2 regions of the Shewanella psychrotolerans genome follow, and region 1 is predicted to be linked to the other one. Evidence: predicted binding sites of a transcription regulator. Region 1 holds the regulator's gene; the other holds the start of a gene.
What was found. The regulator sigma-54, encoded in region 1, starts transcription at its own class of promoters, with help from an activator protein. The targets are predictions, from matches to a motif close to GTTGGCACGNNNNTNGNNT.
Positions count from the first base shown of each region.

Region 2: K0I62_RS06045 (DUF3192 domain-containing protein) is a predicted target of sigma-54. The motif match lies at 3,573-3,591, and genes of this name have one in related genera.

Region 1 covers NZ_CP080419.1:3,809,123-3,825,851, reverse strand. Annotated here, with positions in the region: gene mnmC2 (tRNA (5-methylaminomethyl-2-thiouridine)(34)-methyltransferase MnmC2) at 1-583, shown strand, start outside; gene K0I62_RS16850 (FG-GAP repeat domain-containing protein) at 696-2,234, shown strand; gene mgtE (magnesium transporter) at 2,507-3,874, opposite strand; gene K0I62_RS16840 (HPr family phosphocarrier protein) at 3,999-4,271, opposite strand; gene rapZ (RNase adapter RapZ) at 4,261-5,115, opposite strand; gene ptsN (PTS IIA-like nitrogen regulatory protein PtsN) at 5,112-5,555, opposite strand; gene hpf (ribosome hibernation promoting factor) at 5,558-5,845, opposite strand; gene K0I62_RS16820 (RNA polymerase factor sigma-54) at 5,876-7,369, opposite strand; gene lptB (LPS export ABC transporter ATP-binding protein) at 7,500-8,231, opposite strand; gene lptA (lipopolysaccharide transport periplasmic protein LptA) at 8,228-8,770, opposite strand; gene lptC (LPS export ABC transporter periplasmic protein LptC) at 8,757-9,314, opposite strand; gene kdsC (3-deoxy-manno-octulosonate-8-phosphatase KdsC) at 9,311-9,862, opposite strand; gene K0I62_RS16795 (KpsF/GutQ family sugar-phosphate isomerase) at 9,865-10,842, opposite strand; gene K0I62_RS16790 (calcium/sodium antiporter) at 10,883-11,842, opposite strand; gene K0I62_RS16785 (ATP-binding cassette domain-containing protein) at 12,009-12,836, shown strand; gene mlaE (lipid asymmetry maintenance ABC transporter permease subunit MlaE) at 12,823-13,608, shown strand; gene mlaD (outer membrane lipid asymmetry maintenance protein MlaD) at 13,681-14,154, shown strand; gene K0I62_RS16770 (MlaC/ttg2D family ABC transporter substrate-binding protein) at 14,163-14,819, shown strand; gene K0I62_RS16765 (STAS domain-containing protein) at 14,819-15,112, shown strand; gene K0I62_RS16760 (BolA family protein) at 15,126-15,383, shown strand; gene murA (UDP-N-acetylglucosamine 1-carboxyvinyltransferase) at 15,393-16,652, shown strand.
Region 2 covers NZ_CP080419.1:1,332,684-1,349,412, reverse strand. Annotated here, with positions in the region: gene K0I62_RS06060 (DUF3301 domain-containing protein) at 1-229, shown strand, start outside; gene K0I62_RS06055 (GNAT family N-acetyltransferase) at 1,965-2,615, opposite strand; gene K0I62_RS06050 (DUF2789 domain-containing protein) at 2,754-2,984, shown strand; gene K0I62_RS06045 (DUF3192 domain-containing protein) at 3,162-3,533, opposite strand; gene K0I62_RS06040 (hypothetical protein) at 3,681-4,016, shown strand; gene K0I62_RS06035 (Zn-ribbon-containing protein) at 4,016-4,789, shown strand; gene syd (SecY-interacting protein) at 4,837-5,502, opposite strand; gene queF (NADPH-dependent 7-cyano-7-deazaguanine reductase QueF) at 5,563-6,420, shown strand; gene K0I62_RS19325 (4'-phosphopantetheinyl transferase family protein) at 6,456-7,310, opposite strand; gene K0I62_RS06015 (RidA family protein) at 7,528-7,881, opposite strand; gene K0I62_RS06010 (protein tyrosine phosphatase family protein) at 8,053-8,631, shown strand; gene K0I62_RS06005 (PA4780 family RIO1-like protein kinase) at 8,903-9,757, shown strand; gene K0I62_RS06000 (GGDEF domain-containing protein) at 9,826-11,124, opposite strand; gene fusA (elongation factor G) at 11,298-13,346, opposite strand; gene K0I62_RS05990 (hypothetical protein) at 13,773-14,069, shown strand; gene K0I62_RS05985 (transcriptional regulator) at 14,505-15,365, shown strand; gene K0I62_RS05980 (type I polyketide synthase) at 15,365-16,729, shown strand, end outside.

The sequences.
Region 1 (16,729 bases):
AGAATACGTTTATATTGAATCGGGTTTTAAGTCATTATCCACTGATTTTGCAAGGGTGAGTATTTTGGAGTTGGGGTTTGGATCGGGTATGAATGCGATCTTAACCTTAAAACATGCACTTGCTCAAACGGGCAAGATAGTGAAACCGATTCGGTTTGTCAGCGTCGAGGCCTATCCCGTTGCCAATGAAGTGATCAAGCAACTTAACTATAAACAACATTTTAGTGCAGAACTAGCAGCGCTATTTGATGATTTGCATCAAGCGCCTTGGAATTGTGATGTTGAAATTATTCCTGGATTTGTTTTGCATAAGGTACACGGCAAGCTCGCGGATTATCGTGCGCCAGAGCAGACGATTAACCTGATTTACTATGATGGCTTTGCCCCAAGCAAACAGCCAGAACTCTGGACTCAAGACAACTTTGACCGCCTTTATCCTATGATGATGCCAGACGGGATGCTCGTCAGTTATTGCGCCAATGGTCAGTTTAAGCGCAATTTAAAGACGGCAGGTTTTAAGGTGAGACCGCATCCAGGTGCTTTGGGGCGACGTGAGATGACCAGAGCTTGGAAGCCCTGCTAACTCGTCATTGGCTATTTTGTTTGTAACAAGCGGTTAACTTATCTTTCCTTTTGCGCTGAAGTCGTTAGATTAGAGCTATCACGATTTAGGTTAATAAGGATGTTGTTACAATATGAGAAATGCCAAAATAGGCTTGGGAACTATTCTCAGTTCACTGCTATTGCTCCTATCTTCATCGGCAATAGGTGCATCAATTAACAGCCAGTTGTCGCTATTTTCCCAGACGATTGAAACAGGATTCCGACTCACTCATCCTGTTTTATCCGTCAATCTATTTGGTGATACTACTAAAGAACTGGTCACTATGGGCGTCGATGATAATCAACAGAAATGGTTGGCTATCTATGGTTTTGATGCCGATACAGCCCAATATCGCCAGCGATTTAAGCATTCGTTACCGCTGGAGCTATTTGCTTTCGATATTACGCCAGCCGATGATGAGCAGCCTCAAGGATTACAATCACTCTATTTCCTTTCCAGCGAACAACTGCTCAAATTAGATGTGAGTGGTGAGCAGTTGGCGTTCAAGGCATTGACAAGGATAAGCCCACTGATTATGACATCTCGGCCAGATTTCATCTCTCGGGGAAGTTTTGTTCATGACTTAAACAAAGATGGCTTAGATGACTTTATTATCAGCAGCTTGAACCAAGCAGAGCTACTGATCCAACAAGCTGACACTTCACTGCTCAGCCAGTTTTTACCGATAAAACCCCAAGTATTACTGTATAGAGATGGTGCTCGATATATTGAAGCAAACCTCTATTTTGCTGATCTTAATCTTGACGGTAGAAACGATATTGTCAAAGTTGCCGAGGGGGAACTTGAGCTGTATGCCCAGCGCCCTGATGGGACTTTTTCTACCATTGCAAAATATCAGCCTGTGAGTCTCGCGATAAGTGGTCTCGATTGGTGGAACAAACGTGATGCTTATGGTGAGGCATTCGATCAGAGTGATTTGGTTTATCGTAAGGTGGAGCTGCTTAAGGATATTAATAATGACGGCTTGGTTGATATGGTGGTTCGCTATACCAAGAGTTCTGGTGTACTGGATCGGGTCAATGATTACGAGCTGTATCTCGGGGAGCAAAAGGCTCAAGGGATCGTCTTTGGCAAGCAACCGAGTAATGTCATTCGAGCCGATGGTACCTTGACCGGATTTGAGCTGGTGGATATTGATGATGACAAGATTGACGAAGTATTGGTGTCCGGTTTTGATATCGGATTATCGCAAATTATTGGCGCGCTAGTGTCTGGCAGCATAGATCAGGATGTGTACATCTTTAAGATGAACGCTAATGGAAAGTTTCCCAAAAAGGCCAATATAAGCAAGGATGTTGAGCTGAGTTTTAGTCTCACCTCAGGTCAAAGTGGCAGCCCGATCGTGAAGCTGGTTGATCTCGATGGTGATGGTTATCAAGATCTCTTGCTATCTGATGGTGAAGAGTCACTTCGATTATATCTTGGGCAAAATGATGGCGATCTGTTTAGCCGTAATAGTGAGACCTTAAAGGTTCGTCTGCCCAGTGATGGCGAGATGCTCAGCGGCGATGATCTTAATCATGATGGCAGAAGTGAACTAATCATTAACTATGGTCGCCAAGATAGTCTGTCATTGCAGAGTCAGTTCGTCGTCATTATGGCCAAATAGCTTGTTATACCAATCAGTATAAGAAAGTGATCATATCTTTATACTGATTGGTATTATTACTAAGCCGTTTATTGTGACGAAATCGTTTACTGCTGAGACTGGGATATTTCTTGGTTATTGCATAATGTTTTATGAGTTCGGCTGTGTGATTAGCTGATGGATATTAGTGGAGTGGTTTCCATTGCTAATTTGAGTGTCACAGCTTTGGTGTTGGTAAGCGGTTGTAGATCGGCAATGACTTGCTCAATTCAACCCTCTTGCCCGCAAATGATTTAGTGCAATAAAAATAATGTCGCCAGACCAAGAAAAGCAAACAGTCCAATAACATCGGTAACCGTTGTCAGTACCATTCCGCCAGCTAACGCAGGATCGATATTAAGTCTTTTTAGCAATAATGGTATGCAGGCGCCAGCAAGCCCCGCAACTGTCATATTAATCAGCATTGCTCCGCCGATAAGGCCGCCAAGCGCAACATCCCCTTTCCATAACCATACCGCAGCAAAGACCAGTATCGACCAAAGTAGACCGTTAAGAAAGCCGATAGCAAGCTCTTTTCCGATTAGCCAGCGTGAGTTACTTTGGCCTATTTGACCAAGAGCTATCCCTCGAATGACCAATGCTAAGGTTTGATTGCCCGCGACGCCGCCCATACTCGGTACGATAGTCATTAAAATTGCGATGGTGGCAAACTGCTCTAACGTCCCTTCAAACATGTTGCTTACCGATGCGGCTAGCAGCGCGGCAAATAGGTTGATGGTAAGCCACAATGAGCGCCTGAATGTACTCTTGAGTACGGGGCCAAAGGTATCAGTATCATCATCCATACCAGCCATACCCATCATTGAGTGTTCGGCATCTTCACGGATAACATCAACCACATCATCGATGGTTATACGACCAAGCAATCGATTAGTCTGTTCTTCCACGACGGGAGCCGATACCCAGTCGTGGCGTTCGAATAGCTGAGCGACCTCACTGTCATCCATAGCAACGGGAATGCCTTCAAGATCGTCATTCATGATGTCTCGTACCGATGCGTTGGGATCGCAGGTCAGTAAATCCGCAATTCTCACACCGCCAAGAAGGCTATCATGTTTATCGACCACATATAGGGTATCGGTGGCTTCCGGTAGCTCTCCGCGAATACGCAGATAGCGGAGAATGACATCGATATTAACGTCGGGTCTAAGGGTTACCGTGTCGGTATTCATTAGACTTCCGGCAGTATCTTCTGGATAAGAGAGTGCCTGTTCGACTCGAGACCTATCTTGTGACCTCATCGACTGAAGTACTTGATTGAATACACTGTCAGGTAAGCTACGCAGAATGTAGGCTAAATCGTCGGTATCCATCCGTTCGGCGGCTTTAGCAACGCGTTCAGGACTCATCTGGGTAATAAGGTGATCTTTTAGTTCTTCACCGAGTTCATCTAAAATTTCACCTGTATGGGCTTGGTCGATCAACTGCCAAAGCACCTGACGAGTACGTGGTGGTGAGGACTCCAAGATAAAGGCAATGTCAGACGCTGCCATGTCATGGAGCATATTACGCACGTGGACAAACATACCGCTATTAAGGGCTTTAGTAAGCCGATGCATACGCTGATCTGTGGTTTCACTATCTAATACTTCGATCGGCATGGGTCCCCCGAGAAATCAAAATGACTAAATCAGCTTTTTGGGTATGTAAGTTTATGATTATTATAGAACGGATCGCGCTACATATAGCGAAAAAAACCGTTAGGATATTCTAACGGCGGGCAGATTATACGGCTTCTTCGAATTTAGCGTCAATAAGTGCGCTGATGGCGTCGAGCGCCGCTTGGGCATCCTTACCTTCGCTGGTAATAGTGATGGTTTTTCCCATACCGGTTTCCAGCATGAGTAAGCCGAGTACGCTTGCGGCAGAGGCCTGCTTGTCTCCTTGAATCAAGGTGACTTGAGCATCAAACTGTGCCGCTAATACCGCCAGTTTTGTTGCTGCTCTTGCGTGTAGGCCGAGTTTATTGCAGATGGTTAACTGACGCTCAAGCTTCATGTTTCTTTAACTCTCTGTGGCGCGCTTGAACCTTGTGTTTACCTTTATTAAATAATTTAGCAAGTTGGTCGGTAACATAGACAGATCTATGCTGGCCTCCAGTACATCCAATAGCGATAGTGAGGTAGCTACGATTGTTACGTTCGAGGTGAGGTAACCAAGTTTCGATAAGATTTTCGATTTGCCAAATAAACTTGTTCACTAAAGGTTGCTGGCTTAAAAACTGCTGCACAGGCTCATCTAAGCCTGTTAGTGGTCTTAGCTCTTGTTCCCAGTGAGGATTGGGCAAAAAACGCACATCAAACATAAAATCGGCTTCAGTAGGCAGTCCATATTTAAAGCCAAATGACTCAAAGTTGATCACTAGCTCTTTATCAATGGTACCGAGTAAGATCTCTCTTACTTTGTCACTTAAATCATAGATATTGAGGTTTGAGGTATCGATATAATGGTCAACCACATTAGAGATTGGCTCGAGCATTTTGCCTTCAAGCTTAATTGCTTCTTTCAGTGAGACTTGAGCGCGCGAGAGTGGATGTAACCTGCGGGTTTCGCTATATCGCTTAAGCAGTACTTCATCTGACGAGTTAAGAAAAAAGCTCAATAGTTCGATATCTTTAGGAAGATTAGCTAATTGCTGATCCAATTTAAGATCTTGGGTTGGAATATTACGAACGTCGACGCTAATGGCGACCAAATCGTTACTGCCTTTGAGCTGGGCTAACAGCGACTCTATCATCTGTAATGGCAGATTGTCGACACAGTAGTACCCGAGATCCTCTAACACTCTTAGTGCTACTGATTTTCCCGATCCTGAGCGCCCGGATACTATGACTAACTTCATTGAGTGATCACCTGATATAGCTCTGCTTCATCTTGGGTTTTCCTTAGCTGTTTCATGATGGCTTTATCATTTAACTTCTCAGCCATAGCGGCTAATGTACTAAGGTGTTGCTCGCATTGATCTGCGGGCACGAGTAACGCAAATAAGATATCGACTGGCTGATTATCAATGGCATCAAATGCGATTGGTTCAGCACACTTTATCAGTACGGCGACGGGTTGATCTATGTTGGTTAGTCGCCCATGAGGAATCGCAATACCATTGCCTATACCTGTGCTGCCCATTTTTTCTCTCGCCAGAAGACTTTCAAATATCTCTTGAGAGGAAAGGGTGGGGTACTGGACAGCGGCTAAGTCGCTGATAAGTTCCAGTACCTTTTTCTTACTGCCCGGAGTGGCGCAGGTTGTGCACTCCGGCCGCAGGATGGTACTAAGTTCCATCGTTAATGTTTAGTTTGCTTCTCTTTGTGTTTAATAACCTGACGATCTAATTTATCGATCAGGGAGTCTATCGCGGCGTACATATCCGCGTGTTCCGATGTCGCGAAGACTTCTCCACCACGGAGATGTAACTTGGCTTCAACTTTTTGCATCAATTTTTCGACATTTAATATAACGTGGACATTATTGATCTGATCGAAATGTCGTTCAAGCTTTGTGAATTTCTCTTCAACATAGTTCCGTAGAGATTGGGTTATCTCAATGTGGTGCCCTGTAAGGTTTATTTGCATAAATTCACTCCTCCGGTTTCCAGTTGTTGATTACAAACTTTTACGTTGGTTCGATGGCGGTATTAATAATGCCTCTCGATATTTAGCAATTGTACGTCTCGCAACTTTTATGCCTTGCTCCGCCAAAAGTTGAGCCATTTTGCTGTCACTTAGTGGTTTCTTTTGGTTTTCCGCTGCGACGAGCTTTTTAATAAATGCCCGTATTGCAGTAGAAGAGCACTCACCACCATCGTCGGTTCCCACATGGCTAGAGAAAAAGTATTTTAGTTCAAAAATGCCTCTCGGGGTGTGCATATATTTTTGCGTTGTTACTCGAGAGATAGTCGATTCATGCATTTCAACGGCTTCTGCAATGTCGTTTAGCACCATCGGCTTCATCGCTTCTTCGCCAAACTCAAAGAAGCCTTGCTGAAAATCAACAATACAGTTGGTGACTTTTAACAGGGTTTCGTTGCGGCTCTCCAAACTTTTCAAGAACCATTTCGCTTCTTGTAGGTGGCCCCTAATAAACTGTCCATCCGCCTGGCTCTTAGTGCTGCGAGCCATAGCGGCATAATGCTGATTTACATTAATTTTAGGCATACTATCGGGATTAAGCTCTACGACCCAGCGACCTTTTTTCTTCGTCACGGTGACATCTGGGATAACATACTCGTCGCGGCTGGCGGTGATTGCCAGTCCAGGACGCGGATTGAGCGTCTGGATCAGTGAGATCGCATCACGTAAATCGTCTTCTTTTAGCTTAGTTTTACGCATCAATAGGCGAAAATCTCTACCCGCGATAAGATCTAAATGTTCACTAATGAGCATTCTTGCATTAGCTATATGCGGTGTATCATCACTGTACTGCGCTAATTGAATGGTTAAGCATTCACTGAGATCTCGGGCGGCAACGCCAATAGGATCGAAATGCTGGACGCGTTTGAGTACCGCTTCGATCTCATCGAGTTCGATTTCTGGATCGCCCATGGCTTCAAGAATATCGTCGCAGGTTTGCGTGAGGTAACCGCGTTCGTCGATGGCATCTATAATGGCTGTAGCGATGGCTAAATCGTTATCTGAAAAGGGAGTGAGATTTTTTTGCCACTCGAGGTGTTCATACAAGCCTTCAGTCGTTTCCCCTTGAAAAGGCATATCATCGTCGCGCATCGCGCCTGAACTGGAGTTAGATGAGGCTGTGTATACCTCATCCCACGTGGTATCAACGGGGAGTTCATCAGGCATGGAATCTTGGGTGAGCGCGTCGGATGTTTCTAAGCCAGAATTGTCCTCGCTGGAGTCAACTTGCAGCTTATTATCGTAATCGACTTCGTAGGTTTCATTATTATCATTGCGCTCTTCTCGAGCGTCGCTATCGGCGCCCTCTTGCTCCTCATCTAACTCTAAAAGAGGGTTAGATTCTAATGCCTGCTGGATCTCTTGTTGCAGTTCCAATGACGACAATTGCAACAAACGAATCGCTTGTTGTAACTGGGGTGTCATGGTTAAATGCTGACCCATTTTGAGCTGAAGTGACGCTTTCATTGTACTGCTATTCCCTTGTTTCTAATTATAAAATGAGAAAGCTTTATTGGTAGCCTTAATTGGTTAAAGGCAAATATTAATTATGTACGGCATAGGAGGGATCTCCTATGCCGATCGCTTATAAGATTAACTATAGCTTGAATTGTTCACCTAAGTACACCGCTCGTACTTGCTGGTTGTCTAAGATTTCAGCAGGAGTTCCCTCGGCAATCAAATTGCCATGACTCACAATGTATGCTTTCTCACAAACATCGAGAGTTTCGCGCACATTATGGTCGGTGATTAATACACCTAGGCCGCGATTTTTCAGCTGCTCGATAATTTTCTTAATGTCGATAACTGATATAGGATCGACGCCAGCGAAGGGCTCATCGAGCAAAATAAACTTAGGGTTAGCGGCTAACGCTCTGGCAATTTCTACTCGGCGACGCTCGCCTCCCGATAGTGCCATGCCTTGGCTATCACGAATATGGGTGATGTGAAACTCTTCTAGCAGGTGTTCTAACTGCTCTTCACGTTGATCGTTGCTGAGTTCTCTTCGTGTTTGCAGTACGGCCATTATGTTGTCGTGTACCGAAAGCTTTCTAAAGATACTCGCTTCTTGTGGCAGGTAGCCAATCCCTTTGCGAGCTCGCAGATGCATAGGGTCTAAGGTGAGGTCGTCTTCATCGATAAAGATACGTCCTTTATCGCTCTGAACTAGACCCACAACCATATAAAACGTGGTCGTTTTTCCTGCTCCGTTGGGGCCGAGTAGCCCCACGATCTGTCCTGTTCTTACGGTTAAGCTTACATCTTGAACAACTGCGCGACTTTTATAGCTTTTAGCTAAATTAACCGCTTTTAATGTCATATCTGTCATTGCTTTTCCTGCTGCTTAGGTTGCTCTTCAGCGGGAGTTTTCGGGGTTTCTTGGTAATTTTCAGGTTGAATGATAGTGATCACTCGGTCGTTACCCGTGCTTTCGGCAATCAGTTGCTGTTGTTCAATATTGTAACGGATCTGGTCACCTGTCACTTGGCTGCCTTCTTGTTCGAGGGTGGCATTACCTATCAGTGTCAGGGTACGGCTGGATAGCTCGTAGCGGATCTCTTTGGCGCTGGCTGAAGCTGGCCGTCCATTTTCCATCACTTGAGTATATGTTGCTGGATCACCTGTCGCGACGAGAATTTTTCCGCTGCTGTTTTCTTTGCTAAATGCGCGTAACTCATCTGCTAGGATCTTTATTGAGCCTTGGGTTACTTCAACAGGGCCATTGAAGATAATCTGATTATTCTTAATATCGGCTTCTTGGCTAGCGGCAGAGATTTTAACCTCTTGCAGTAGATCATTGTCCTTGGCTGAGCTACCTAAGCTAACTAGGCTTAGCGTGCAAGCAAGAATAAGATTATTTAGTTTCATATGTTCCTTCTACCTGACTAGTCAGTCGTACATTTTGTGCATTCAGGTCTGCATGCAAACCTTGGCCAGTGATCAGAAAATCGTTGCCTGTAATTCGAATGGTGCGGTCTGATGTCATGATCATAGTATTAAGATCGAGCTCCAGATAGGTTGTTTCTATGGTTTGAACCGGTTCTTCTGGGCTAATAGCATCAATGATAACATTATTTTCTAGGGTTACTTGTCCGCTATTTTTATCTAAGGTACCTTTCGTTGAACGTAAGCGCCACTGGGCATCACCATTAGCGGGATAGACTAAGTAAATAGGATCTGAAAAATAGGTCATATTCCGGTCGGAATAATATTCCATGTGACTGGCTGATACGCGACTGTTGATATTGCCTTGCTCATTGTACTGGACGCTTTTCAAGTCGTTAACGATGTAATCTGGACGCTCGGAAGCATCGACAATCTGCTCGTTCGCGCTGCGTTTTGTCTGCACTTGCCAGTAGAGTATTAAGGCTGCGCCAAAGAACGCTATAATCGCCAGCGTGACTCTATTCATATACTCATTCCGTGTGCGGATTCAAACTTATCTTGGCTGAGTAAAATAAGATCCGTTAGCTCTCTAAGGGCGCCGTGGCCCCCTTTAATATTTGTGACCATATCGACGTGTTGTTGCACGTATGGGTGACCGTCTGCGACGCACACGGAAAGTCCCACTTGTTGCATCACTGGCAGATCAACCATGTCATCACCTATGTATGCGACTTGCTGTGGGGTGACTTGGTAGAGCTTTAGCAACTCTTGGTAAGGCACCATTTTATTGTCGATACCTTGATAGATATGGGTGATTCCCAGTGCGGTCATACGATCTTCTACAATGCGTGATTTACGCCCCGTGATAATCGCAACTGGAATATCACTGGTTAGCAAAGAGCGCACACCATAACCATCGCGAGTATGGAAAGTTTTAAGTTCATCGCCAGAATTGCTCATATACACTAGGCCGTCAGAAAACACGCCGTCGACATCGCAGATAAGCAGTTTAATCTGTTTTGCTTTTTGCCATATCGTATCGGTAATAGGGCCATAAAAACCTTGATGCGTCATGATTAAATCACTCCTGATTTGACCATATCGAGCATATTAAGTGCCCCGATAGGTTGTTGATGCTGATTGGTAATTATCAGGCCATTGATCTCTTTCTCATCCATGATCTTAAGGGCTTCTGCGGCTAAAATGCCATCGCTGACGGTCACACAACCATGGGTCATGACTTGGCTAATAGAAGTGGTTCTTAAGTTGACTTCTGCATCGATCACTCGGCGCAGATCGCCATCGGTAAAAATACCCACTAACAGACCGCGATCGTCGGTGACGGCTGTCATACCCAAGCCTTTTTTTGATATTTCATATAGTGCTTCGGTGATGCAGATATCTTGTGGCACTACAGGCATGTTTGCGCCTGTGTGCATTACATCGCTGACCTTAAGCAATAATCGTCGACCTAGACTACCACCTGGGTGTGATAGGGCGAAATCATCTTTGGTAAAACCACGAGCCTGCAATAGCGCAACGGCTAACGCATCCCCCATTACCAATGTTGCAGTCGTGCTTGAGGTGGGGGCTAGACCCAGTGGGCAAGCTTCTTCTGGTACTTCAATACATAAGTGAACCACAGAATGTTTGGCCATGTTTGAGTGGGGTTTACCTGTGACAGCGATAATGGGTAAGCCCATGCGTTTTATGACCGGCATTAAGGTCAATATTTCCCCAGATTCTCCAGAGTTGGAGATCGCCAGCACGATATCATTTTCGCTTAGTACGCCTAAATCGCCGTGACTCGCTTCACCTGGGTGAACGAAGAAGGCTGGCGTTCCTGTACTGGCTAGCGTGGCAGAGATCTTATTGCCGATATGGCCTGATTTACCCATTCCCATGACGATCACTTTACCTGTGCAGGAGAGAATGAGTTGGCATGCTTTAGCAAATTCGAGTGAATCTACATATTGATAAAGGTTATCCAATGCATTGCGCTCGATATCGATAACATTGCGTCCCCATTGGCGTAATTGATTTGCATCTACCATCTTGTTCTCTCTTTGTTGTCAGCTAGTGCTTGACGTGAAATTAGGATAGAAAAAGTACTGTTTGGTATGCGACAAAAGTCACTAATAACACTCCTCCATGCCATGGCTTTAACTGGCGAGCCTTACCTGTTAGCAGAATGAGTATGGCTAAAGCGCTACTCGTCGCTAATACCATATAAAAATCACGAGTGCTGGCAGACGCGTCCACCGCTCCCGGTGCGATAAGAGCAGGCAATGCCAGTACCGCTAAAATATTAAATAGGTTTGAACCAACAATGTTGCCAATAGCAAGGTCATCTTCTTTCTTTAGAACACCGGCAATACAGGCGGCTAATTCGGGCAAACTGGTCCCTACGGCAATAATGGTTAAACCTATCACGAGATCTGAAAGATGGTATGCCTTGGCGATACCCACAGCACCTTGGACCATCCAGTCTGCCGATAGTGGCAGTAATACGATGCCGACGATGAGCCACAGTATGGCCTTAGCGGTTGGAACGCCTTCAGGTATTTCGCTCTCAGCTTCATCGACAAATGGATCGGATCCCTTGTTGGTGACCGCATGCCAAATAAGATAGCCCATTAAAGAGAAAAATAGTGTCATCAATATCACCCCTTCGATGCGGGTCAACTCACCATCGAATAGGAAATATCCCGCAAGCAGTGTCGCCCCCAACATCATGGGGATTTCCCGTTTTAGGGTTTGAGAGCTTACCGATATCGCGCCCATTAGTGCTGTGAGTCCTAATATTAGGGTAATATTGGCGACGTTTGAACCTAATACATTACCGATAGCGGTATCGGTCATGCCTTCCATTGAAGCGGTGGCAGCTACAAACATTTCAGGTGCTGAGCTTCCCATGGCTACAATGGTTAAGCCAATTAGCATAGGTGGCAGCCCTAAATTACGAGCAAAAGCAGCAGCGCCATACACAAATTTATCGGCACTCCATACTAGGGCGCCTAATCCAGCAATCAGTAGAAAAATATTAAATAGCATTAAAGTTCATTATTGTTTAGAAGTCTGCCGCGCATTTTCGCTGGATTTGAACAAAATTGAAAGTATTGAGGCAAGATAGTGTCGATTAGGTTGTGCACAATAGGTCAATTACGTACAATTTGCCTCTTTTTCTGGCGTTTTACCATGGAACACATTAGGTCTTACTATGAGTAATGAACAGGTAAATGATAAAGCTAGACCGCTAGTCGAGATAACTCATCTCGGTTTTAGTCGTGGCTCCCATGTCATTTATGAGGATGTTAGCCTGTCTATTCCTAAAGGGAAGGTGACCGCTATCATGGGCCCCAGTGGTATAGGTAAAACCACATTGCTCAAGTTAATCGGTGGGCAATTACAGCCTCAGCACGGTAGCATAAAGGTCGATGGTATCGATGTGCATAAGTGCAATCGTGGCGAGCTGTTTGAACTGCGCAAGCGAATTAGCATGTTGTTCCAAAGTGGTGCCTTGTTTACCGACATGAATGTGTTCGATAACGTTGCCTTTGCATTGCGCGAGCACTCGGGACTTCCCGAAGCCATTATTAAGCGCATTGTGTTGATGAAGTTGGAAGCGGTTGGGCTGCGCGGTGCGTCGAAGATGATGCCTAGCGAGCTGTCTGGAGGTATGCAACGTCGTGCGGCCCTCGCTAGAGCCATCGCGTTGGAACCTGAATTAATTCTTTATGATGAGCCTTTTGCTGGCCAAGATCCTATTTCAATGGGTGTGCTAGTTAAACTTATTCGAGAGCTGAGTGACGCGCTGAATCTGACTTCCGTGGTGGTGTCCCATGACGTACAAGAAGTACTAGGCATTGCTGATTATGTCTACGTTTTGGCTGACAAGTTAGTTATCGCCCATGGTACGCCAGAAGAGTTAAGGCTAGCCGATAACCCGAAACTAAAGCAGTTCATTGGCGGAGAACCTGATGGGCCTGTGCCGTTTCATTTTCCTGCTCAAGATTACCAAAAGGAGATGTTAGGTGAGCTTGACTGATCACATTGCAAATTTAGGCCGTAGTGCCATAGCCAGCGTTACGGGCCTTGGCCGGGCAGGGTTAATGTTATGGGGGGCAATTGCCAGACTGCCCAAGCCAAGTAAAGGCATTCCGTTGCTGGTTAAACAGCTCTATGTTATCGGTGTGCAATCTATGGTGATCATTTTGGTCTCCGGATTGTTTATTGGTATGGTGCTGGCGCTACAAGGCTATAATATTTTGGTTGGATTTGGCACCGAAGATAGTTTAGGCCCTATGGTTGCCTTGAGCTTACTTCGTGAGCTAGGACCTGTCGTCACCGCGCTGCTGTTTGCTGGGCGGGCAGGCTCCGCACTTACCGCTGAAATAGGCTTAATGAAAAGCACCGAGCAGCTGTCGAGCCTAGAGATGATGGCGATCGATCCACTCAGGCAGATCATTGCCCCACGCTTTTGGGCTGGGGTCATAAGTTTACCTTTACTGGCCTTGATGTTTACCGCTGTGGGTATTTATGGCGGTCATTTGGTTGGTGTCGAATGGAAAGGGATCGATAGCGGAAGTTTTTGGTCAATATTGCAAGCTTCGGTTGAATGGCGACAAGATATTGTTAACTGTTTGATTAAAAGCGTGGTGTTTGCCGTAGTGGTAACTTGGATTGCACTTTATCGTGGTTATCATGTGATCCCCAACCCTGAAGGTATTAGTCGTGCGACGACACAAACGGTAGTGCAATCTAGTTTAGCTGTGCTGGCGTTAGATTTTCTGTTAACGGCGATGATGTTTGGCCGTTAATTAAATATTGTTTATGGATGAACCTATGTGCCGCGCGTCGTGGTATGTATAGAACTGAGTGGTAATAAGAGTATGTTGACTCGAAAAATTGAACTATTAGTTGGCTTGTTTATTCTGTCTGGTTTGATGGCATTTTTAGTTTTAGTGTTTAATGTGGCCAATGTCGAAGTGAAGCCAGGCCAGAGCCATTACACCTTGTATGCTAAGTTCACCAATATTGGTGGGCTTAAGGTTCGCTCTCCGGTAAAAGTTGGTGGCGTGGTGGTTGGTCGAGTAACGAATATTAGTCTCGACCCTCAAGAGTTGGTTGCGGTTGTCGAGTTGGCAATGGATAAACAGTATGATCAATTTCCAGAAACCAGTAGCTTGTCTATCCTGACTTCAGGTTTGTTGGGCGAGCAATTTTTAGGGCTAACCCCAGGCTTTATTATGGATGATATCGGCATGCTTAAAGATGGTGACAAGATTGAGGATACCCATTCAGCCCTAGTGCTAGAAGATTTGATTGGCCAATTTTTGTATAGCGTTAAGTCAAAAGATAATTAATAGAGATGATTATGAAACAGTTATGGAAAGTAATGCTGTCTTGTGTGGCAATGGTTGTGAGTGTCACTGCATTTGCGCAAGAGATCGAAGTTAATACAAAAGATCCCTATGCGATGGTTGAATCTGTCGCGAATAAGACATTTGCCCGTTTTCATCAGGATATTGACACAATTAAGGCTAATCCTGACCACCTTAAGGTGATAGTCTCTGACGAGTTGATGCCTTATATCGACTATAAATATGCGTCCTATAAAGTAATGGGGACCTATTTAAGACAAAGTACAGCCGAGCAGCGTGAGCGTTTTTCAGAGGCGTTTAAAAGCTATTTGGTTGCTACTTATGCACAGGCATTTACTGAATATACCAATCAGAAAGTAGAGTTTGAACCGGCGAAGAATTTTGCCGATGAGAAGATGGTCGATGTGAATGTACAGATCATCGAGCAGGGACGTCCACCAATTAAGTTGCAATTTAGAGTTCGTCGCTTAAAAGATGACACATGGAAGGCGTTTGATCTGGTTGCTGAAGGCGTGAGTTTACTTTCGTCCAAGAGTGCTGAGATCTCTAATTTAATACGTCAAAACGGAATAGACTCTGTGATTGAAGATTTAGAAAATCACACTAGCAGTCATATTAGTTTAGGTAAAAAGGATACCAAGCTGTAATGCTTGAATTTAGGGACGAAGGAAGCACTTGCTTTGTCAGCGGTGAGTTATCACAAGCAGAAGTGATACGAATTTGGCCTATGGTCGATAAGTTAGTGGCTCAACAAGTTGAATGTGTAGACTTGTCAGGCATTAACTACAGTGACACCGCAGGCGTCGCGATGTTATTGCATATTGTTGCACTGCAACATAAGGCTGGTGGTGCTTTGATGTTATGTCGAGCGCCACTGCAGTTGCAAAAGTTAATTGATTTATATGATTTACAAGACTTCTTCGTCGAAGAAGCCAATTAAAGGTTACCAGTCCATGGAATGTAAAGAGATTGAACAGCTTCTAAGTGAAGCGCTTTCCCTAGAAGAGGTTCATGTGAGCCAAGATGGCACACATTATAAAATCGTAGCGGTAGGTGAGTGTTTTGATGGCGTTAGCCGGGTTAAACAACAACAGATGATTTATGCTCCATTGATGGAACAAGTCACCAGTGGTACGTTGCATGCCATTACAATCAATGCATTTACTCCTACGCAGTGGAAGCGTGAAAAAATCTTCAACATGCCAGGTTAGAGACTCATTGTGGATAAACTAAAAATTCAGGCTAGTGGTGCACTTGCCGGTGAAGTGGTTATTTCAGGGGCAAAAAATGCCGCCCTTCCTATCCTTATGGCAGGCGTTTTAGCCGATTCAGATTTTGTGGTCAGTAATGTTCCTAATCTTAGAGACGTGAATACCAGCTGTGAGTTGTTACGCTGCTTAGGTGCCGATGTTGAACGTGCTGATAATGGCGAAATTACCATCTCAACCACACACCTTAATCAGTTTTGTGCGCCCTATGAGTTAGTGAAAACCATGCGTGCTTCTATCCTGATCCTAGGCCCCTTGCTTGCTCGCTTTGGTACTGCCGATGTGTCATTGCCTGGTGGCTGCGCTATTGGTGCTCGTCCGGTCAACTTGCATCTACATGGTTTAGAGCAGATGGGCGCTAAAATCGAGGTCAAAGAGGGGTATATTAAAGCCCGTGTCGATGGGCGCTTGAAAGGTGCGCATATCTTTATGGATATGATCAGCGTTGGCGCAACCGAAAACCTGATTATGGCCGCCGCGCTTGCCGACGGTGAAACGGTAATTGAAAACGCAGCGCGTGAACCTGAGGTGATCGATTTGGCTAATTGCTTGATCGCCATGGGGGCAAACATCACTGGCGCAGGTACAGATACTATTCGTATTCAAGGTGTGGAAAAGTTAAGCGGTTGTCATTATCGCGTTATGCCTGACCGTATTGAAACTGGTAGTTTTCTTGTGGCTGCTGCGGTCACTCGCGGTAAAATTCGCTGCACCGCTGCCGATCCTAAGACGCTCGAATCTGTGCTGGCCAAGTTGGAAGATGCTGGCGCAACCATCACCACGGGTGAAGATTGGATTGAGCTCGATATGCAAAATAAGCGCCCCACTGCAGTTAATATTAAGACCATGCCTTATCCTGGTTTTCCAACGGACATGCAGGCGCAGTTTTGTGTGCTTAACGCCCTAGCCGAAGGCACGGCGACCATTACCGAGACCATCTTTGAGAATCGCTTTATGCATGTGCCTGAGTTGATCCGTATGGGGGCTAACATGGAGCTTGAAGGCAATACTTGTATTATTCAGGGGATTGAGAAGCTTAATGGTGCTCAGGTAATGGCAACCGATCTGCGTGCTTCGGCGAGTTTGGTTATTGCAGGCCTTGTGGCCGATGGTGTGACTACCGTTGACCGTATCTATCATCTCGATAGAGGCTATGAGCATATCGAAAATAAGTTCAAAGGTCTTGGTGGCGAAGTGGTTAGAGTTAGCTAATCATTTGGTTGCCAATTTGCAATGATTTCAAAGCCATCGAGATTTCGGTGGCTTTTTTATTTGTCGTATTCTTATGC
Region 2 (16,729 bases), 1.9 Mb from region 1:
CATAGGAGGAACCAGTGGCCTGACATGGAAAGCGAAGTTTCTATTAGAATTTAGCACTGACGGCATCAATCAATATAAAGCATCTATTTGGATGCATGGCAAAAAAATCCAGAAAATTCAATGGCCAATTTTTCCTGAACCTGAATGGCTAGAAGCACCTGAGTCCACGGGGAAATTTGGTGGCGGCTGTGGCAGCCGAGGCGGCTGTAATAGCGGTGGTTGCAAATAGTTGTAGGGCTGTAAAGTAAGAATATAATTCCACTGAAATAGCTGATATAGAAAAAGCGCGGCTCAGTAAAGAGTCGCGCTTCCTATCTTTCCGCTAAGCTATCCTGCTATAACTGTGCTCCCTGCACCATCCTTGCGAAGATTATGCTCCATGCATCATCCCTGTTTCCATTTTTCCTTGTACCTAAGTACATTCCTTTGACTTGATAATCCTTTTACCAAGTTTGCTTCATCCATAAAGCATGTCCAAATTCTTCCCTGTGATTCCTTTCTATACACTCCGTGTATACCACCATCCTGGGCAGCAAAATGTCATCCTTGAAGATTTGGCCTTCCTTAGTCACCCAGTACTCATCCTGAGTACACTATCCTAGTAAGCTCCCTGTATGTTAACCATCCTAGTTAACATTTCAATCGTCCTGACTAATTTATCCTTAATCATTCATCCTTGAACATAATTAATTCTACTTTAAAGGCAACAACTTGATAGCATCATATCTACAAGTTTTATCTCTATATAACTTGGCTGATGAAGTTAAAGTTTATAACAACTTGTTTCAATAGAGTTTTATTTAATTATGCAGAGATATCAAACTTCATTACCGACTCATATCTCACGGTAATGTGAGAGATCTCTCACTCGCAGCCAATGCATTTACCTTAATGAGCCTACACACCGATAATGACCTTAGACTCACTTAAAAGGCAAAACAGCCCTATATTCGCTAGCTGCTTTACATGATGCTATGTGAGCTTGCTCATCGATTGCGCACTAAACGCCACGATTTTTACCGCATATAGTCTGTCTATTATTGGCAAATTTAGCGCCAGCAACGCCAGCCAGCTCTCTGGATAAGGGGTTTATGTATACATATTTCAAGACAGGACAACACAAAAGAAAAAGGCGCACTTAAAAGTGCGCCTTCATGTACTCTTTGTTAGCCTTCCTGCTATCGATATGCTCCTTGCTTCATCCTTAATGCTCTAGCATCCTGCCAGTCCAATCAATCCTTATAACATCCTAGTCAATCATCCATGCTCAGTAATCCACTTTACTGATATCCCAAATCCTTAAGGGCTTCACGCGTCATGCGTGGTATTCCATACCTTTTGCTTGAGCTTCAATCTATTTATTTACTTCCCTGACTGCAACAAAACCTGCTGCTAGAGTCAATCCTTACTCTGTCCATCACCCTTTAGATATATGACTATCCATAGTCACTAGCTAAGGTCAAACTCAAACCCAATCCATATCGTAAATCTATTATATGTGAACGCTAATAATAATAATGCCCCCAAACCAAACTACAGCAGAGCTGCTGAAGGTTTTGATTAACATAAAAAACTTTAAGAGCTTGTTATATATAAAAAATAACCTTAAAAACGATTAAACCTACATTGTAAAACAGTGCATAACTCACATCAATGTGAGAGATCTCTTACATTTAATCCAGCAATTTGTGAGATAGCTCATTATCAATGTGAATAATTGCATATTCATTTGGTCCGTGATCAAGAGCAATATGGAAGAGATAATACAAGCTTTGTTTAGCGACGTGACTCCTTCAACTTAACCCGCCATTTATCTCGGGCTCACCATTTACTTTGTTAAATAACCCAATTTATAGATTACTAGGCAGCCAATAAACAGTGCAGTGAAGAGTGTCACCATCGATTAGGTAAATTGATGTTGAGAAAGATATAAAGGATAAAAATCCCAAAAGTGATTACACTTTTTACTCACTATCACTACTCCGATAAAAAAGAAGTTCACCTTCGACACTTCCTATACTGAGCTTTTCAATTGCAGTAAATCCGAACTTTGAAAAGAGATGAGCGTGATTTTCTTGAGTAACATATACACCTATCCCATCAAGCTTAAGCTGTTCATCACACCAACTTGTCACCGCCCGAACTAAGCGACTCCCTAAGCCTTTATGTTGTTCAATGGGAGTCAGGGCAATAAACTGTAAAATACCACATTGTGTACTAGGAAGATGTTCCAATATCGAGGCTTCTTTTTTCATCAATGTTTGAGTTGAATGCCATCCTGTACTCATTAGCATTTTGAGACGCCAATGCCAATAACGAGCCTCTCCTAAAGGAACTTGTTGAGTAACAATGCATGCTAGGCCTATGAGTCGTTGATCATCAAACAAGCCAATGAGTGCCTGCTCTTCTCGCCACAATGTATGCAACTCTTCTCGAATTGCTCCTCTCAACTTCTGCTCATATTGTGCCTTGTCCCCGTTATTGAGGGCCGCGATGAAAAAGGGATCATCATGATATGCATTGTATAAAATTGAAGCGGCAACTCGTAGATCTTCAGCGGTTAAGTATACGGCTTTTAAGTTATCTTCTATGGTTTGTGGTGCCGTGGTATTCATCACAGGTTTCCTTGTTTGCGATCAACATTGTCCAATGTAACAAGGTTGTAATAAAGTGCAAACTTTAATCAGTTCGATAATTTTAAAAAAAAATAGCATACTTATTTGTATTCGGTGGTAAAAAACAAGGTGAAATTTATGGATATGAATCAACCAGACTTAACTTCCCTGTTCGATCAACTGGGACTACCCAGCAGTCAGCAAGATATAGAGACTTTTATTAGTCAACACCGTATCAAAGCATCCATTCATCTGATTGAAGCTGATTTTTGGAATGATGCGCAAAAGAACTTCCTCAAAGAAGCATTAAGTGACGATGCTTCATGGGCTGAAATCGTCGATCAGTTAGATGCTCAACTAAGGGATTAATACTGACTAAGCTTCAATACACTGTTATGTAAAACCAAATCCCGTAAGTGTTGAGTCTTTATACGACAAAGAAAAAGCAATGATATTCTGTTCAAAAAATATCATTGCTGATTCATCTACAAAAAAGGAAATCCAGCTAAATTCTGCATCTCTAAGCACATCGACATCGAAGTGGGATTACATGCTGTGATAGGCTTTTTCACCCCAACCAACGACTGCATTGTTTGCCAGTACAATCGGAGTGCACTCATCTTTAGTTGTTGTGCCATCACCTTTAGTCCGTTGAGTTCGGTAATACAAGACAGAAATCTCTTTATCTTGCTTGATGTAAGCTTCGTTAAAGTCTGCGGTCCCCATCAATGTCATCACTTGATCTCGGCTCATCCCTATACTTAATTTTGCTAAATTCGCACGATTCTGATCTTGTATTCGCTCCCAAGAATTAGCGTTATCCCAATTCCCCTCACCATCGCCAATATTTAAAACACAACCCGAGAGTGCAACGCTTGTGGCCCCTAAAAGCACCAAACTTAGTAATTTTGTTTTCACTTTAACTTCCTGTTTATCTATTATAACCAGACTCGTACAAAGCAAGGCATATGCCAAAAAACTAAGCTATTGATTTATAAAAATTAATCTCATCCTGAGTGTTTACCTAGTGTCAACATCGCTAAAATTTAAGGAATTTCACTACCTATGACTCCCATTGAACAGGTTCTCGCTGCGGCAAAAGCCATTGCCACTTCAGGAAAATCACCCAGCCTCGCACTGATAAAGTCAAAAGTGGGTAATAGCATTCCAATGCCACTTTTAGTACAAGGATTACAACGTTTTAAAGCGCTATCAAAAGCAGAAATTGAACTGTTAACCTTTGAAAATCAACAGCCCAACAGCGAAAAAATCGCTGAGAAGCAGGGTGTTTCGCTGGAAAACTTGCAACAACAAGTGCACACATTACAGCAACAGCAGCAAATATTAGTTGCTCGAATCGATGCGCTAGAAGCATCGCTAAAAAATAGAGATCGCCCTTAATGCATGTCGTAGAATTAAGATTTGAATGCTTTGACAACACGACAATTACGGCAGCAGAGCAAGCTATTAATGGTTTACTTGAAGCCTATCGCGCTAACGGCCAAGTGCTTGGCCGAGAATTTGCGGTCGCATTTAACGATGGTGAGTTTCGCGTACGTCTGCTGATGCCAGAAAAAAGCAGCCTCGCTAAGCGCTATAACAGCCCTTGGGTGGAACATGCACTGAGTCAATTGACCGAAGCAAAGTTGCTCCATCCCCGTGAAAAATATATTGGACAAGATATTAATTCTGAAGTGAGTAGTACAGAGACGCCTAGCTGGCAACTACTTTATACCAGTTACGTGCATATGTGCTCTCCACTGCGTAACGGTGATACCCTACAACCTATCCCTCTGTACCAAATCCCGGCAACATTTAATGGCGACCATAAACGCATCATAAAATGGCAGACAGAATGGCAAGCCTGCGATGAACTGCAAATGGCAGCGGCAACTAAAGCGGAATTTGCCGCATTAGAGGAACTAACGAGCTGTGTCAGCGACCTCTTCAGACGAGGATGGGATCTACGCGGACGAGTTGAGTATCTGACTAAGATCCCAACTTACTATTATCTATATCGAGTTGGCGGCGAAAGCTTTGCTACGGAAAAACAACGTGCCTGTCCTCGTTGCGGTAATACCCAGTGGCTTCTTGATGAACCGCTACTGGATATGTTTCACTTTAAGTGCGATAACTGCAGAATTGTGTCTAATATCTCTTGGGATCACTTATGATCCCAAGCGCATTGCATATCGCCTCATAAATACTTACACATAAAGGCTTACAGTTCGTTCTTGCCGCGTAAATTACGCCACATTATCTTTATTCGCTGCCAGATCCCAGGATGATCAAGTTCTGGCATCGTTTCTTCCATATTTTTTACTGGTGGACAGACTCTCGGTGTTAAAGCAGCGATAAACTCATTTAAGCTATTAGCTAACTTCTCGTGAGGCACTTGACCGGGGATCTCGATCCAAACGCTGCCGTCACTATTATCGACAACCAACATCTGATCGCTCTCATGAAGCACACCAATAAACCAAGTCGGACTTTGCTTGAGCTTTTGCTTCATCATCAGATGGCCAATCAAGTTTTGCTGCAAGTACTCAAAATCGTTCTGATTCCAAACTTGCAATAACTCTCCCTCACCCTTAGCTGAATCAAACATCAAAGGCGCGGCAAAATAATGACCATAGAAATCATTAATACAGGGATGTAATGTCATATCTAAAGCATGATTGATATTATCAAAACTCCCAGAGGTTTCGCGCCGAATCGGTTGCCATTGCAGGGCAAGATCATGATCGCTAACCTTGCCCTTGTCATCATCTATTAAGCAATCGGAACCCTCACCGTGAGGATAATATCTAGGCCGTTCACCTAACCTTTCCATATAGCTTTGGAGGTAAACCTCAAAAAAATTATCTAACGCAGGTAAAGAAGACACTTAGCAGCTACCCAAATTTTAAGTATAATATCCCTCTATTTTGACATGGAAAACAGATCGATGACACCAGTTCATGACCCATACAGCAATGCTCCAGCCTTAGCAGAATTAACCTTAGGTAAATCTACTGGTTATCAAGAGCATTATGATGCATCGCTATTACAAGGGGTACCGAGAAAGCTTAATCGTGATGCGATTAACTTAGACGCAGAACTTCCTTTCCATGGGGCTGATATTTGGACAGGATATGAGTTATCTTGGCTCAATGCTAAAGGGAAGCCTATGGTTGCAATCGCCGAGTTTTCCTTAGATGTCAACAGCCTAAATCTTATTGAATCGAAATCATTTAAGCTTTATTTAAATACTTTTAACCAAACTAAATTCGAATCAATCGAGCAAGTACAACAAACTTTAAGCAAGGATTTATCAGCTTGTGCACAGGGTGAAGTGCAGGTAAAAGTTATCGAGCCGAAACAGTTTAGCCATCAACGCGTTGTTGAACTCCCCGGTACCTGCATAGACGATTTAGATATCGAAGTCGATGATTACCATTTTACTAGCGATTATCTCATCGATAGCACTGATGACAAGGTCGTTGTCGCTGAAACTTTGACATCTAACCTACTAAAATCTAACTGCTTAATCACCTCTCAGCCAGATTGGGGTAGCGTAATGGTTCGCTATCAAGGTCCTAAAATAGATCGTGAAAAGTTACTGCGTTATTTAATCTCATTCCGTCAACATAATGAATTTCATGAGCAGTGTGTCGAGCGTATTTTCGTTGACCTCAAACAATTTTGCCATTGCGCTAAACTCACCGTTTATGCACGTTATACCCGTCGAGGCGGTTTAGATATCAACCCTTATCGTAGTGATTTCGAAAATCCACCCGAGAATCATCGTCTCGCTCGGCAGTAAGTTATAAACCTAAGCCCGCATTCAGCTGCGGGCTTTTACCACTTGTTAACTAATTGCTCAACGGTTACTTTATTTGCCACTATTTGCAACGACGCTTTAGATTCAACGCTTACCGCAAAGCGATACTCATCGTCCATATGGCCTAAAACCACTTTCCATTCATCGGCTTGCTTTTTACCCTTTTTATCATGTAAATGGAGCGATATATGGCGGTTTAGTTCTGCGAAAGGCTCGCCGTCCATCTTTATCCGCTCTGCATGGTTACTTTGTTGGTTTTGAGTCCTAAGGGTATTAAATGTAAAACTAAACGATTTAAGCGATAACGCTAACCCCAGTCCCTTCGCTTTAATATATGACTCTTTAAGTGCCCACAGATCGAAAAACCGCGCTCTCTGCTCCCTTTCAGGCAAAGCAAGCAGACTAAGGGTTTCATCATCGGTAAAATAATGATTCAAAATAGCGTAAATATTAGTGCTTGCTCGCAGCCGCTCAATATCTACACCCAGTTGCAGCTCCCGATCACTTTGAGTGATCGCCACCAGCAAATAATCACCGCTGTGACTAATATTAAATTGCAATGGATAGCGAGCAAAACAGGCCTCAGATAATACTGGCTTACCCTTTTCAAGGTAATCAAATTGCCATTCATTAGGATGTATGTTGCCTTCCGCCCCTTGTGCATAAAGTGACAAAACACCACGAAGATAACTTCTGACTAATAGTCCTTTAGCACGAGCATCTGGCTGTAAAAATCGGTCGGCTTTTGTTTCTTCATCAACGGGGAGCCAAGATCGTAATCCCTGGAGTTGCTGTTCACTAAGCTGCTGAGCGATCAATGGACAGAAATAGAGAGTGACAGGCAAGGAGTGAGACACGCAAGATGAAGCCATAGTTGAAATAATGCTCTAGAAATAGTGTGCTAAGTATAACGTTAAAGATAAATAAAAACTCTGCTTTAACAAGGCGTAACGCTTGAAACTAAGATGATATAAATATCGTCAAGACACTGACTCATTAATCATGCCATGAACCCTACTCAATAACGACTCGACAACTGGCCACGACAAATAACGATTGCAACAAGTTAAATATAAAATAAACATAGAACTAAATTGGATTAGTGGCCGCGACAAATGCAATTTCCACTAAATACTCAGGATCAGCCAGTTCAGCTTTAATACATGCACGACTTGGCGCACATCCTTGCGGTAACCATGCATCCCAAAGGGCATTAAAGGTGGCTAAATTTGCAAAGTCAGTAATATAAATCGTCGCAGACAGTAACCGAGAATGATCACTATTGAACGCAGCTAATGTGGCCTCTGCCTGCGTAAAAATTTGACTAACCTGCCCGGCCATATCTAACTCGGTGTCTGCTGCAATTTCGACAAAATGTGCAATACCATTGTAAACCGTGGCATCTGACCAGCGAGTCGTCGGATTAAGACGTTCAATTTTCATATTCTTTCCTCAAAAAGTATCCTCAAAAGAAGCTATTGTACTCGATTAGACTCTGTTGAATATCTTATAGCACTCATTGCCAAGTAAGACGCAATATGTAACGCTAAATCGCAACGGTAGCGATAGCTAAAGCGAACAATCAGCACAGAATAATAAGTCAAGGATATAAGCATGCCATCGCACATCTATTTAAGAAAACGATTAACGTCGTTTGTCACCAGCTTAACCATACTATTAGGCAGTGCTACATCTGCTCATGCAGCTATTACCCCAACATCCTTATCCAATATTAAGGCAATAAGATTTAATAGTGACACAGTGATCACCTCAGGGCTGCCAACCACGAATCAATTTGATGAATTAGAACAAGCTGGCGTCGATTTGGTGATAAACCTCATTCCAAATGACAACCCAAATGGACATAAAAATGAGGCTCAGCTTGTCGCTGATGCACAGATGCAATACGCGCATATTTCAGTAGACTGGCAACAACCCACCCTTGCAGATGTTGAGCAGTTTTTTACGATAATGGATGCCAATAAAGATAAGGATATTTTGGTTCATTGCGCTGCCAACTACCGCGCATCAGCATTCTATTATCTCTATGAAGCAACTAAATTAAATCATCCAGAAAATCAATCTATTACAATGTCACCTTGGGGAGACCTTGAAAGTAGCTTAACCGAATACCCACAATGGCAAAGCTTGATAGAAAAGGTTAAAAATAAATACCTAACTAGCACCGAATAGAAACTCCGCTTAACGAGTAATCAAAGCACGATTAGTTAATGTCAGCTTTGATTGTGTTAATTTAATTAGTAGTGATTTACGCTACGAAAATTCAAAGTCGTTTATCCTCGCGATATCAAGAGAAAATCAATATCAGTCATGAGTGACGATTAACATGTTTTAATAACATTAAACGCGTAAAAGTAGCTAGAACCACTTAAATTACCCCTAGTTCACGTTATTTAGTCTTCAAGAGGTACCATCCGGTCTTGAAGTAAGGTATAACGGCGCAATGAAAACGCCTAAACGCATACAACCACTGGTTGACGATGGTCTCGTCGATGAAGTGATTAGCCAATTAATGAGTGGTAAAGAAGCTACTGTCTACATCGTACGTTGTGGGACAGAGATCCGCTGCGCCAAAGTATACAAAGAAGCGACAAAACGAAGCTTCAAAAAGGCCGCGCAATATCAAGAAGGTAGAAAGAGCCGAAATAGTCGTCGTAGCCGAGCAATGGAAAAAGGTTCAAGCTACGGTCGCGAACAACAGGAGCAAGCTTGGCAAAATGCCGAGGTCGATGCGCTTTATAAATGTGCCGCGGCCGATATCAGAGTTCCCACCCCCTTTGGTTGTTTCGATGGCGTACTGTTAATGGAACTTATCACCGATGCTAACGGTGATGTGGCACCACGGCTCAATGACGTAATGTTAACCCCTGAGCAAGCGCTCGCCGATCACGAAGTGATGATGAGTTATATCACACGTATGTTGTGTGCCGGCATTGTCCATGGTGATCTGTCTGAATTTAACGTGTTACTCGACGATAATGGCCCGGTGATCATCGATCTCCCTCAAGCCGTCGATGCATCGGCTAACAATAATGCAAAAGCAATGCTCGAGCGTGATGTGAATAATATGACCCATTACTACTCACAATTTGCGCCAGCACTTGCGCAAACCAAATACGCTAAAGAGATGTGGGCGTTATACGAAAAAGCTAAACTCACCCCAAATACTAAGTTAACCGGTGAATTCATGGACGATACTCACAGTGCCGATGTCAATTCGGTACTAGAAGAGATCCAAGCAGCGCTCGAAGAGGAGCAAGAAAAACGCGAACGGATCAGTGAAGCCAACGAGCTATAACTCTATAAACATGAAGATAAGTGCCGTTTAGGCCCAACGAAGAATAATAAAGATGGCGCTTTGTTGGTTTACATGAATGGCGATGCCTCTCGCGCTGCACATTTCCCCTGATGTTTAACTTGATACATCGCATTATCAGCAGTGTGTATTAAGGCTTCAAAACTGTCCCCATGCTCAGGGTAATAGGCAATGCCGATACTGACGCTCACCACAACAGTCTCACGAGCACCATTAATCGTGATAGGTTGCTGAACCTTCGCCACCATCTCCTCTGCTATTCGACAAATTTCTTGGCGCTGATTGATACTATCGAGCCATACAACAAATTCATCACCACCAATACGCACCACTTGCCCTTTTCCCTGTGCGATAGCACTAAGTCGATTAGCTATATTGGTTAACACCTGATTGCCCGCTTCATGACCAAAGTTATCATTAACTTGCTTAAATCCGTCTAAATCAAGATATAACACAGCCAGTAACGACTGATTTTTCTTAGCGGTCTCAACCAATTCAGTTTCCTTAGCCAACAAATAGTGCAGCGATGGAATGCCGGTTACCGCATCATAGTGTGCCAATTGACGTAATTGCTCTTGAGCCTGCCGCGCTTGGTCAAGCGCTTCATGCAGGGGCGATACATCATATTCAGACATCAACAACAGAAAATCTCCTGTTAATGGATGGCGAGTGATACGCAAATCCAACGTATGTTTACGTATGCCAGCGGATGTCATCACCTTACAGGTCCACTGCCCACCTTGCTGCTCAATTGCGGTCTCTAGTACCTGCTTACCTTCATCCGGATCAAGAAAGCGACTAGAAAAGAAACTATGGTTGTCAGCGAAGTCTGTTCGAGAAAGATGTTTATAGGCTTCTGTCGCCGCAGGATTTTCAACTATCGGCTCACCCTCAAATGTAAAACTAGTCACTAACACACTGGTATAGCGCATCGCCTCCACCAGCAACAAATTCTCAGGTGTATCACCAAGATTAACCTCTTCATTCACATAGGCAATAATCGCACGGTGTTTATCAGGGCCAACCAACACAGCACGATGACGCATATAAAGTGTTTTGGGTTTACCATTTGGATAAGTGGTCCATGGATCAATAGTTAAACCGTTTTGAGCCGCCAACTCAAAGGTTTGTGCGGTGCGATCTTTCGCCCCTTGGGTATCCCCAGAGAGATCCTTATTGATAAGTTGTTCTAATTTATCCAGCCCCCAAAAAGCTAATGCGGCTGAGTTGCCCCACCACCAGCCATGTTTATCGAGATCAAAAATCCACACGACATCAGGGATGAGTTCATACAGCACTAATTCAGAATGATCCCGAATATGAATTAAATGAGAATAGTTTATCGTCATAAGATCAATCTTCATCCATCAAAAGTCATAAACACTACTAACAGTGCTCACAATAAAATAGAGTTCTATCTTTTGTTATAACACAAGTTTTATATCAAACTTAAACCTATAATAGATGAAAATAAAAGGAGAGCGACTGCTCTCCTTCTGCTCTATGTAACAAATATTACCTCTTACTCACGCTTGGCCTCTGCCATCAATTCCTGTTGTACGTTGTCTGGCACCACATTATAGCGACTAAACGTCATCGCAAACTGACCATCGCCACCAGTAAGTGATTTAAGTCTAGTGGAGTAATCATCCACTGTCGCTAAGGGCGCTTCGACCTCAACCTCTACCTTGCCATTCGCTTGCGCTTGAGTACCACAAATAATACCGCGATTAGCACTGATATCACCTGTAATATCCCCTACATGCTCTTGAGCAACGGTAACCGTCATCTCAACGATAGGTTCTAAGATCACTGCATGAGCTTGATGAACGGCATCTAAAAAGGCTTTCTTACCCGCCATCACGAAAGCGATCTCTTTTGAATCCACGCTATGATGCTTACCATCAAGCAATGACACCCTCACATCCTGCATCGGATAACCCGCCAAGGCGCCGCATCCCATAGCTTCCCTAACCCCCTTCTCCACCGCAGGAATATACTGACTGGGCACCGAACCGCCTACCACTTTACTCACAAATTCAAAACCCGTTCCCCGCGGCAATGGCTCGACCGTTAGCTCAACTTCACCAAATTGCCCCGAACCGCCCGACTGTTTCTTATGCCGATAGCGCGCAGTCGCCGCAGCGGTAATCGTTTCACGGTAAGCCACAGCAGGCACGTCGGTATCCATATCGACATTAAATAGATCGTGCGCTTTCTCAAGCGCAATCTGTAGATGAAGATCACCTTGGCCCTGCAAAATAGTTTGTCCTTCAGCTTCGTTTTTAGCTATGTGTAAACTGGGATCTTCCACTACCAACTTGTTCAGTACCTCTGCGATTTTCTGCTCGTCACCACGACGCTTAGCCGAAACGGCCAAACCAAAAATAGGTTGTGGCAGGTTAAGCTCCGGCAGACAAAACTCATCTTCATCATGACTATCATGCAGCACGGCACCAACAGTAAGTTCATCGACTTTAGAGACCGCACATATATCTCCAGGAATAGCCGAGGTGACAGGTAACTGTTTACCTCCTTGTAATTTAAACAAACTACTCACTTTAAACGGTTTTCGTCCATCACCAATAAAGAGCTTCATTCCCAATTGAACCGTGCCTTGGTGCACTCTAAACACCCCCATCCGACCAAAGAAGGGATCAATCGCAACTCGAAATACATGAGCCAGTACATGATCATCAGCAGCTTGTGTAACATCAACAGGTGTGGCTTTGTCGCCAAATTCTTTTAAAAACTGTGGTGGATTAGCTTCGAGTGGATTAGGACATAACTTAATAATCAGCTCGAGCAACTCTGTAATGCCCACCTCTGTTTCAGCACTAGTAAAACAGATAGGCACTAAATGCCCCATCCGCAATGCCGTTTCTAAAGGCGCATGTAATTGATCTGCTGTAAGCAACTCTCCTTGCTCTAAATACAGCGCCATCAAATTATCGTCTTCTTCCAACACTGTGTCGACCAACTCATCATGAGCGCTGGCGATATCATGAAGCAGCACATCCGCTTGCAGTTGAGGCTGAGGATGAAGATAGCAGTCAATCACACCATCTAGTTTTCTGTTAGGTAAATTCACAGGTAAACAACGATGACCAAATTTAGTTTGAATATCATCGAGTAATGCCGGCAACATGTTAGCGTTACCGTCAATATGATTAACCGCAATAAGCACCACTTTACCTTGGGCTCTTGCCGCCTCGAAAGCACGCTGAGTTATCGTCTCAATACCCGTTGTAGCATTAATGACTAACAGCACTGTTTCCACTCCTGGCAGCGGCAGCAACGCTCTACCAAAAAAGTCAGGCAGGCCAGGGGTATCGATAAAGTTAATGTGGTGGTTGTCGAAGTCGAGATTGAGAAAGGAAGGTTCAAGGCTATGGCGATGGTCTTTTTCTTGGGCAGTGAAATCAGCATGATTTGTGCCCTTGTCCACCCTGCCTTTTTGAGTGATAGCCTTACCTTTGAACAACAATGCCTCAAGCAGTGAAGATTTACCCGATCCAGTGTGTCCAAGTACCGCCAGATTCCTTATCTGTTCGGTCATAAACTCAGCCATATTGGCCTCCTTGTTTTCATGTTATCTAACTAGATAGCAGCACTAGGATTTGGCTTTATCGCGAACAAAATCGTCATTGCTGCAAATAAAAAAGGTGAGTTATCGGTTTATTAATAACCAGTATAGGCGCGTAAAGAGCTGCAGCTTTTGATCAAGATCACGGATTCACCAACCACCTTATTACCTGAAATGGTTTAAATCTAACGCGCTAATCTCATTGAAAAAATGAATGGATACTGAGACCAGAAGTATTTTGGGCGGCTCTCGACGATGTTTAGTGATTGACCGCTAGGTTTTGGTTGTCAATTTGTTCCAAATATGTAACCGTTAATACTGGCTCTGACAAGATACAACCAATGCGTAAACATCAAGAGCGCGCATCATTTTGACGGAACAATACTAATAAGATTATTTAAGGAGAACCATGTGTCTATAAAATCAATTGACGTTGTTAAAGCGGTAGGAATAACTTTATTTCTGCTGACCATCAGCGCCTGCAGCAGCACAGATAACAAACCGATGACTGAAGAGCAGCTTGCATTAAAAGCAAAAAATCAACAAAAACTTGCCGATGCGGGCTATGAATGTAGGAAACAAAAAGTAACAGGTTCGAGTATCAAGGTAAAGGTGTGTGATACACGCAAGCAACGCGAAGACCGCCAAAATTCAGATAGAGAGGCGATTAACGATATTATCCGCCAAACACCCCCAGCAAAAAGGTAATTAATCTCTGGACACGTCTTAATCCAAGTTCAGATTAATTCAAAATAAACCAGTAAGGTAAAGATAGTCAAACACTTATCTTTACCTTTTATTGAGAAGAAAATCTACTCTTCAGCTATAACATCGTCACCAGATTCCGACTCGATCTTGCTCGCTTTTATCTATCTAACCCTTATTGTAAATGAAGAAAGTTCAAATCAACTTTCAAGCACTACCCATTCTAATATAGCGCACACTTGTACGCTAAAACTGGTCTAAACAGGTGCTTTTAAGTCCCAGGAGATTGTGTTGACCTCAAACCTAATGTAGTCTGCTGTGCAAATAGCGATTCAATCACTGAGAAATACCGCCAGTTCTCTGAGTCTTCAGCTCAAAAACAGCGACATGAACCACGGTAAAGTCCCAGTAGATTATTTATGGAAACTTGCACTATCTATGGTTGAGCCTCAGAGTATTAATGCTCGTGAAAACAGTGACAAGCCGGATGACTGTACGCAAAATGTCACCGGGGTTAGGCATAAAAATGCCACCACGACTCCCGAGATGCGTCGATTCATTCAAGGATCCGACCTTCCTATCAGCCAACTCGCTAGAGTCCTCAACATCAGTGAAGCTACGGTACGTAAATGGCGTAAGCGCGATTCAATCGATAATTGTCCCAATACACCTCACCATCTCAATACCACTTTAACGCCGATGCAAGAATATGTAGTGGTCGGCTTACGCTATCAATTAAAGATGCCGCTCGACCGGTTATTAGAGGTCACTCAGCAGTTTATTAACCCCAACGTATCGCGCTCAGGACTCGCTCGCTGCCTTAAACGCTACGGTGTTTCACGTATCAACGATATAGAACGTCCCGATGTACCTGAACATTATTTTAACCAGTTGCCGATAGCCCAAAACAGCCATATCGCAACCTATACACTCAACCCAGAAACACTCGCTAAGACCCTAGCGTTGCCAGAGGCCGATGGAGACTCAGTCGTCCAAGTCGCTTCACTAACCATTCCACCCAAACTAACCGATTCAACCCCAAGCTCTGTGCTTCTCGGTATCGATCCCCACAGTGATTGGATCTATCTAGACATTTATCAAGATGGAAACACCCAAGCCACAAGACGCTACATAGCGCATGTGCTGCAACATGGGCCGTTTCATCTACGCAAGTTACTGGTACGTAATTACCACACTTTTTTACAGCGATTTCCTGGTGCAAAAATGACACACATCACACCAAACGCTGAAACTCACAACAAGACGCCTGACATTCAGGCGACCACTGGAGACTCATAATGAGCCAGACATCTAAACAAGCCGCCGAACAGCGTGACTCTCGCTTAAACAAGCGCCTTAAAGATATGCCTATCGCCATCGTTGGCATGGCCAGCATCTTTGCCAACTCTCGCTACCTGAATAAATTTTGGGACTTAATCAGTGAGAAAATCGACGCCATTACTGAGGTACCAGACACCCATTGGGATAGCGACGATTACTATGATGCCGACAAAACCAAAGCCGACAAGAGTTACTGTAAACGTGGCGGTTTTATGCCAGAAGTTAACTTCAACCCAATGGAATTTGGCCTGCCGCCCAACATCCTCGAGCTGACCGATACCTCACAGCTACTGTCGCTCATCGTCGCCAAAGAAGTATTGGCCGATGCCAATCTACCGGCGGACTATGACCGTGATAAAATCGGTATCACTTTAGGGGTCGGCGGTGGTCAGAAAATCAGCCAAAGCCTTAACGCTCGCCTGCAATATCCTGTACTAAAAAAAGTATTTAAAAGCAGCGGGATCAGCGACGCAGACAGCGAAATGCTGATTAAAAAGTTCCAAGACCAGTATATCCATTGGGAAGAGAACTCATTTCCAGGCTCTCTAGGTAACGTAATTGCCGGTCGTATTGCCAACCGTTTCGACCTTGGTGGCATGAACTGTGTTGTCGATGCGGCATGTGCGGGCTCGTTAGCCGCTATGCGTATGGCACTGAGTGAACTCGTTGAAGGTCGCTCAGAGATGATGATCACAGGTGGTGTGTGTACCGATAACTCGCCGTCGATGTACATGAGCTTCTCAAAGACACCAGCCTTTACCACCAATGAAACCATTCAGCCATTTGATGTCGATTCTAAAGGAATGATGATTGGTGAAGGCATTGGCATGATAGCGCTTAAGCGTCTTGAGGATGCCGAGCGCGATGGCGATCGTATCTACTCGGTCATTAAAGGTATCGGCTCATCATCAGATGGTAAATTTAAATCTATCTATGCGCCGCGCCCAGAAGGTCAAGCTAAAGCCCTAAAACGCGCCTATGACGATGCAGGCTTTGCGCCCCACACTCTTGGGCTTATCGAAGCGCACGGTACTGGCACGGCCGCCGGTGACGCTGCCGAATTTAGGGGCTTAAGCTCAGTTTTTGCAGAAGGTAACGACAACAAACAGCATATTGCGTTAGGGTCGGTAAAATCACAAATCGGTCACACAAAATCAACCGCTGGAACCGCTGGACTAATTAAGGCGGCGTTAGCGCTTCACCACAAGGTGTTGCCAGCGACCATCAACGTCAGCGAGCCAAATCCAAAACTGGATATCGAAAACTCGCCGTTTTACTTAAACACAGAAACTCGCCCTTGGCTGCCGCGCCCAGATGGTACG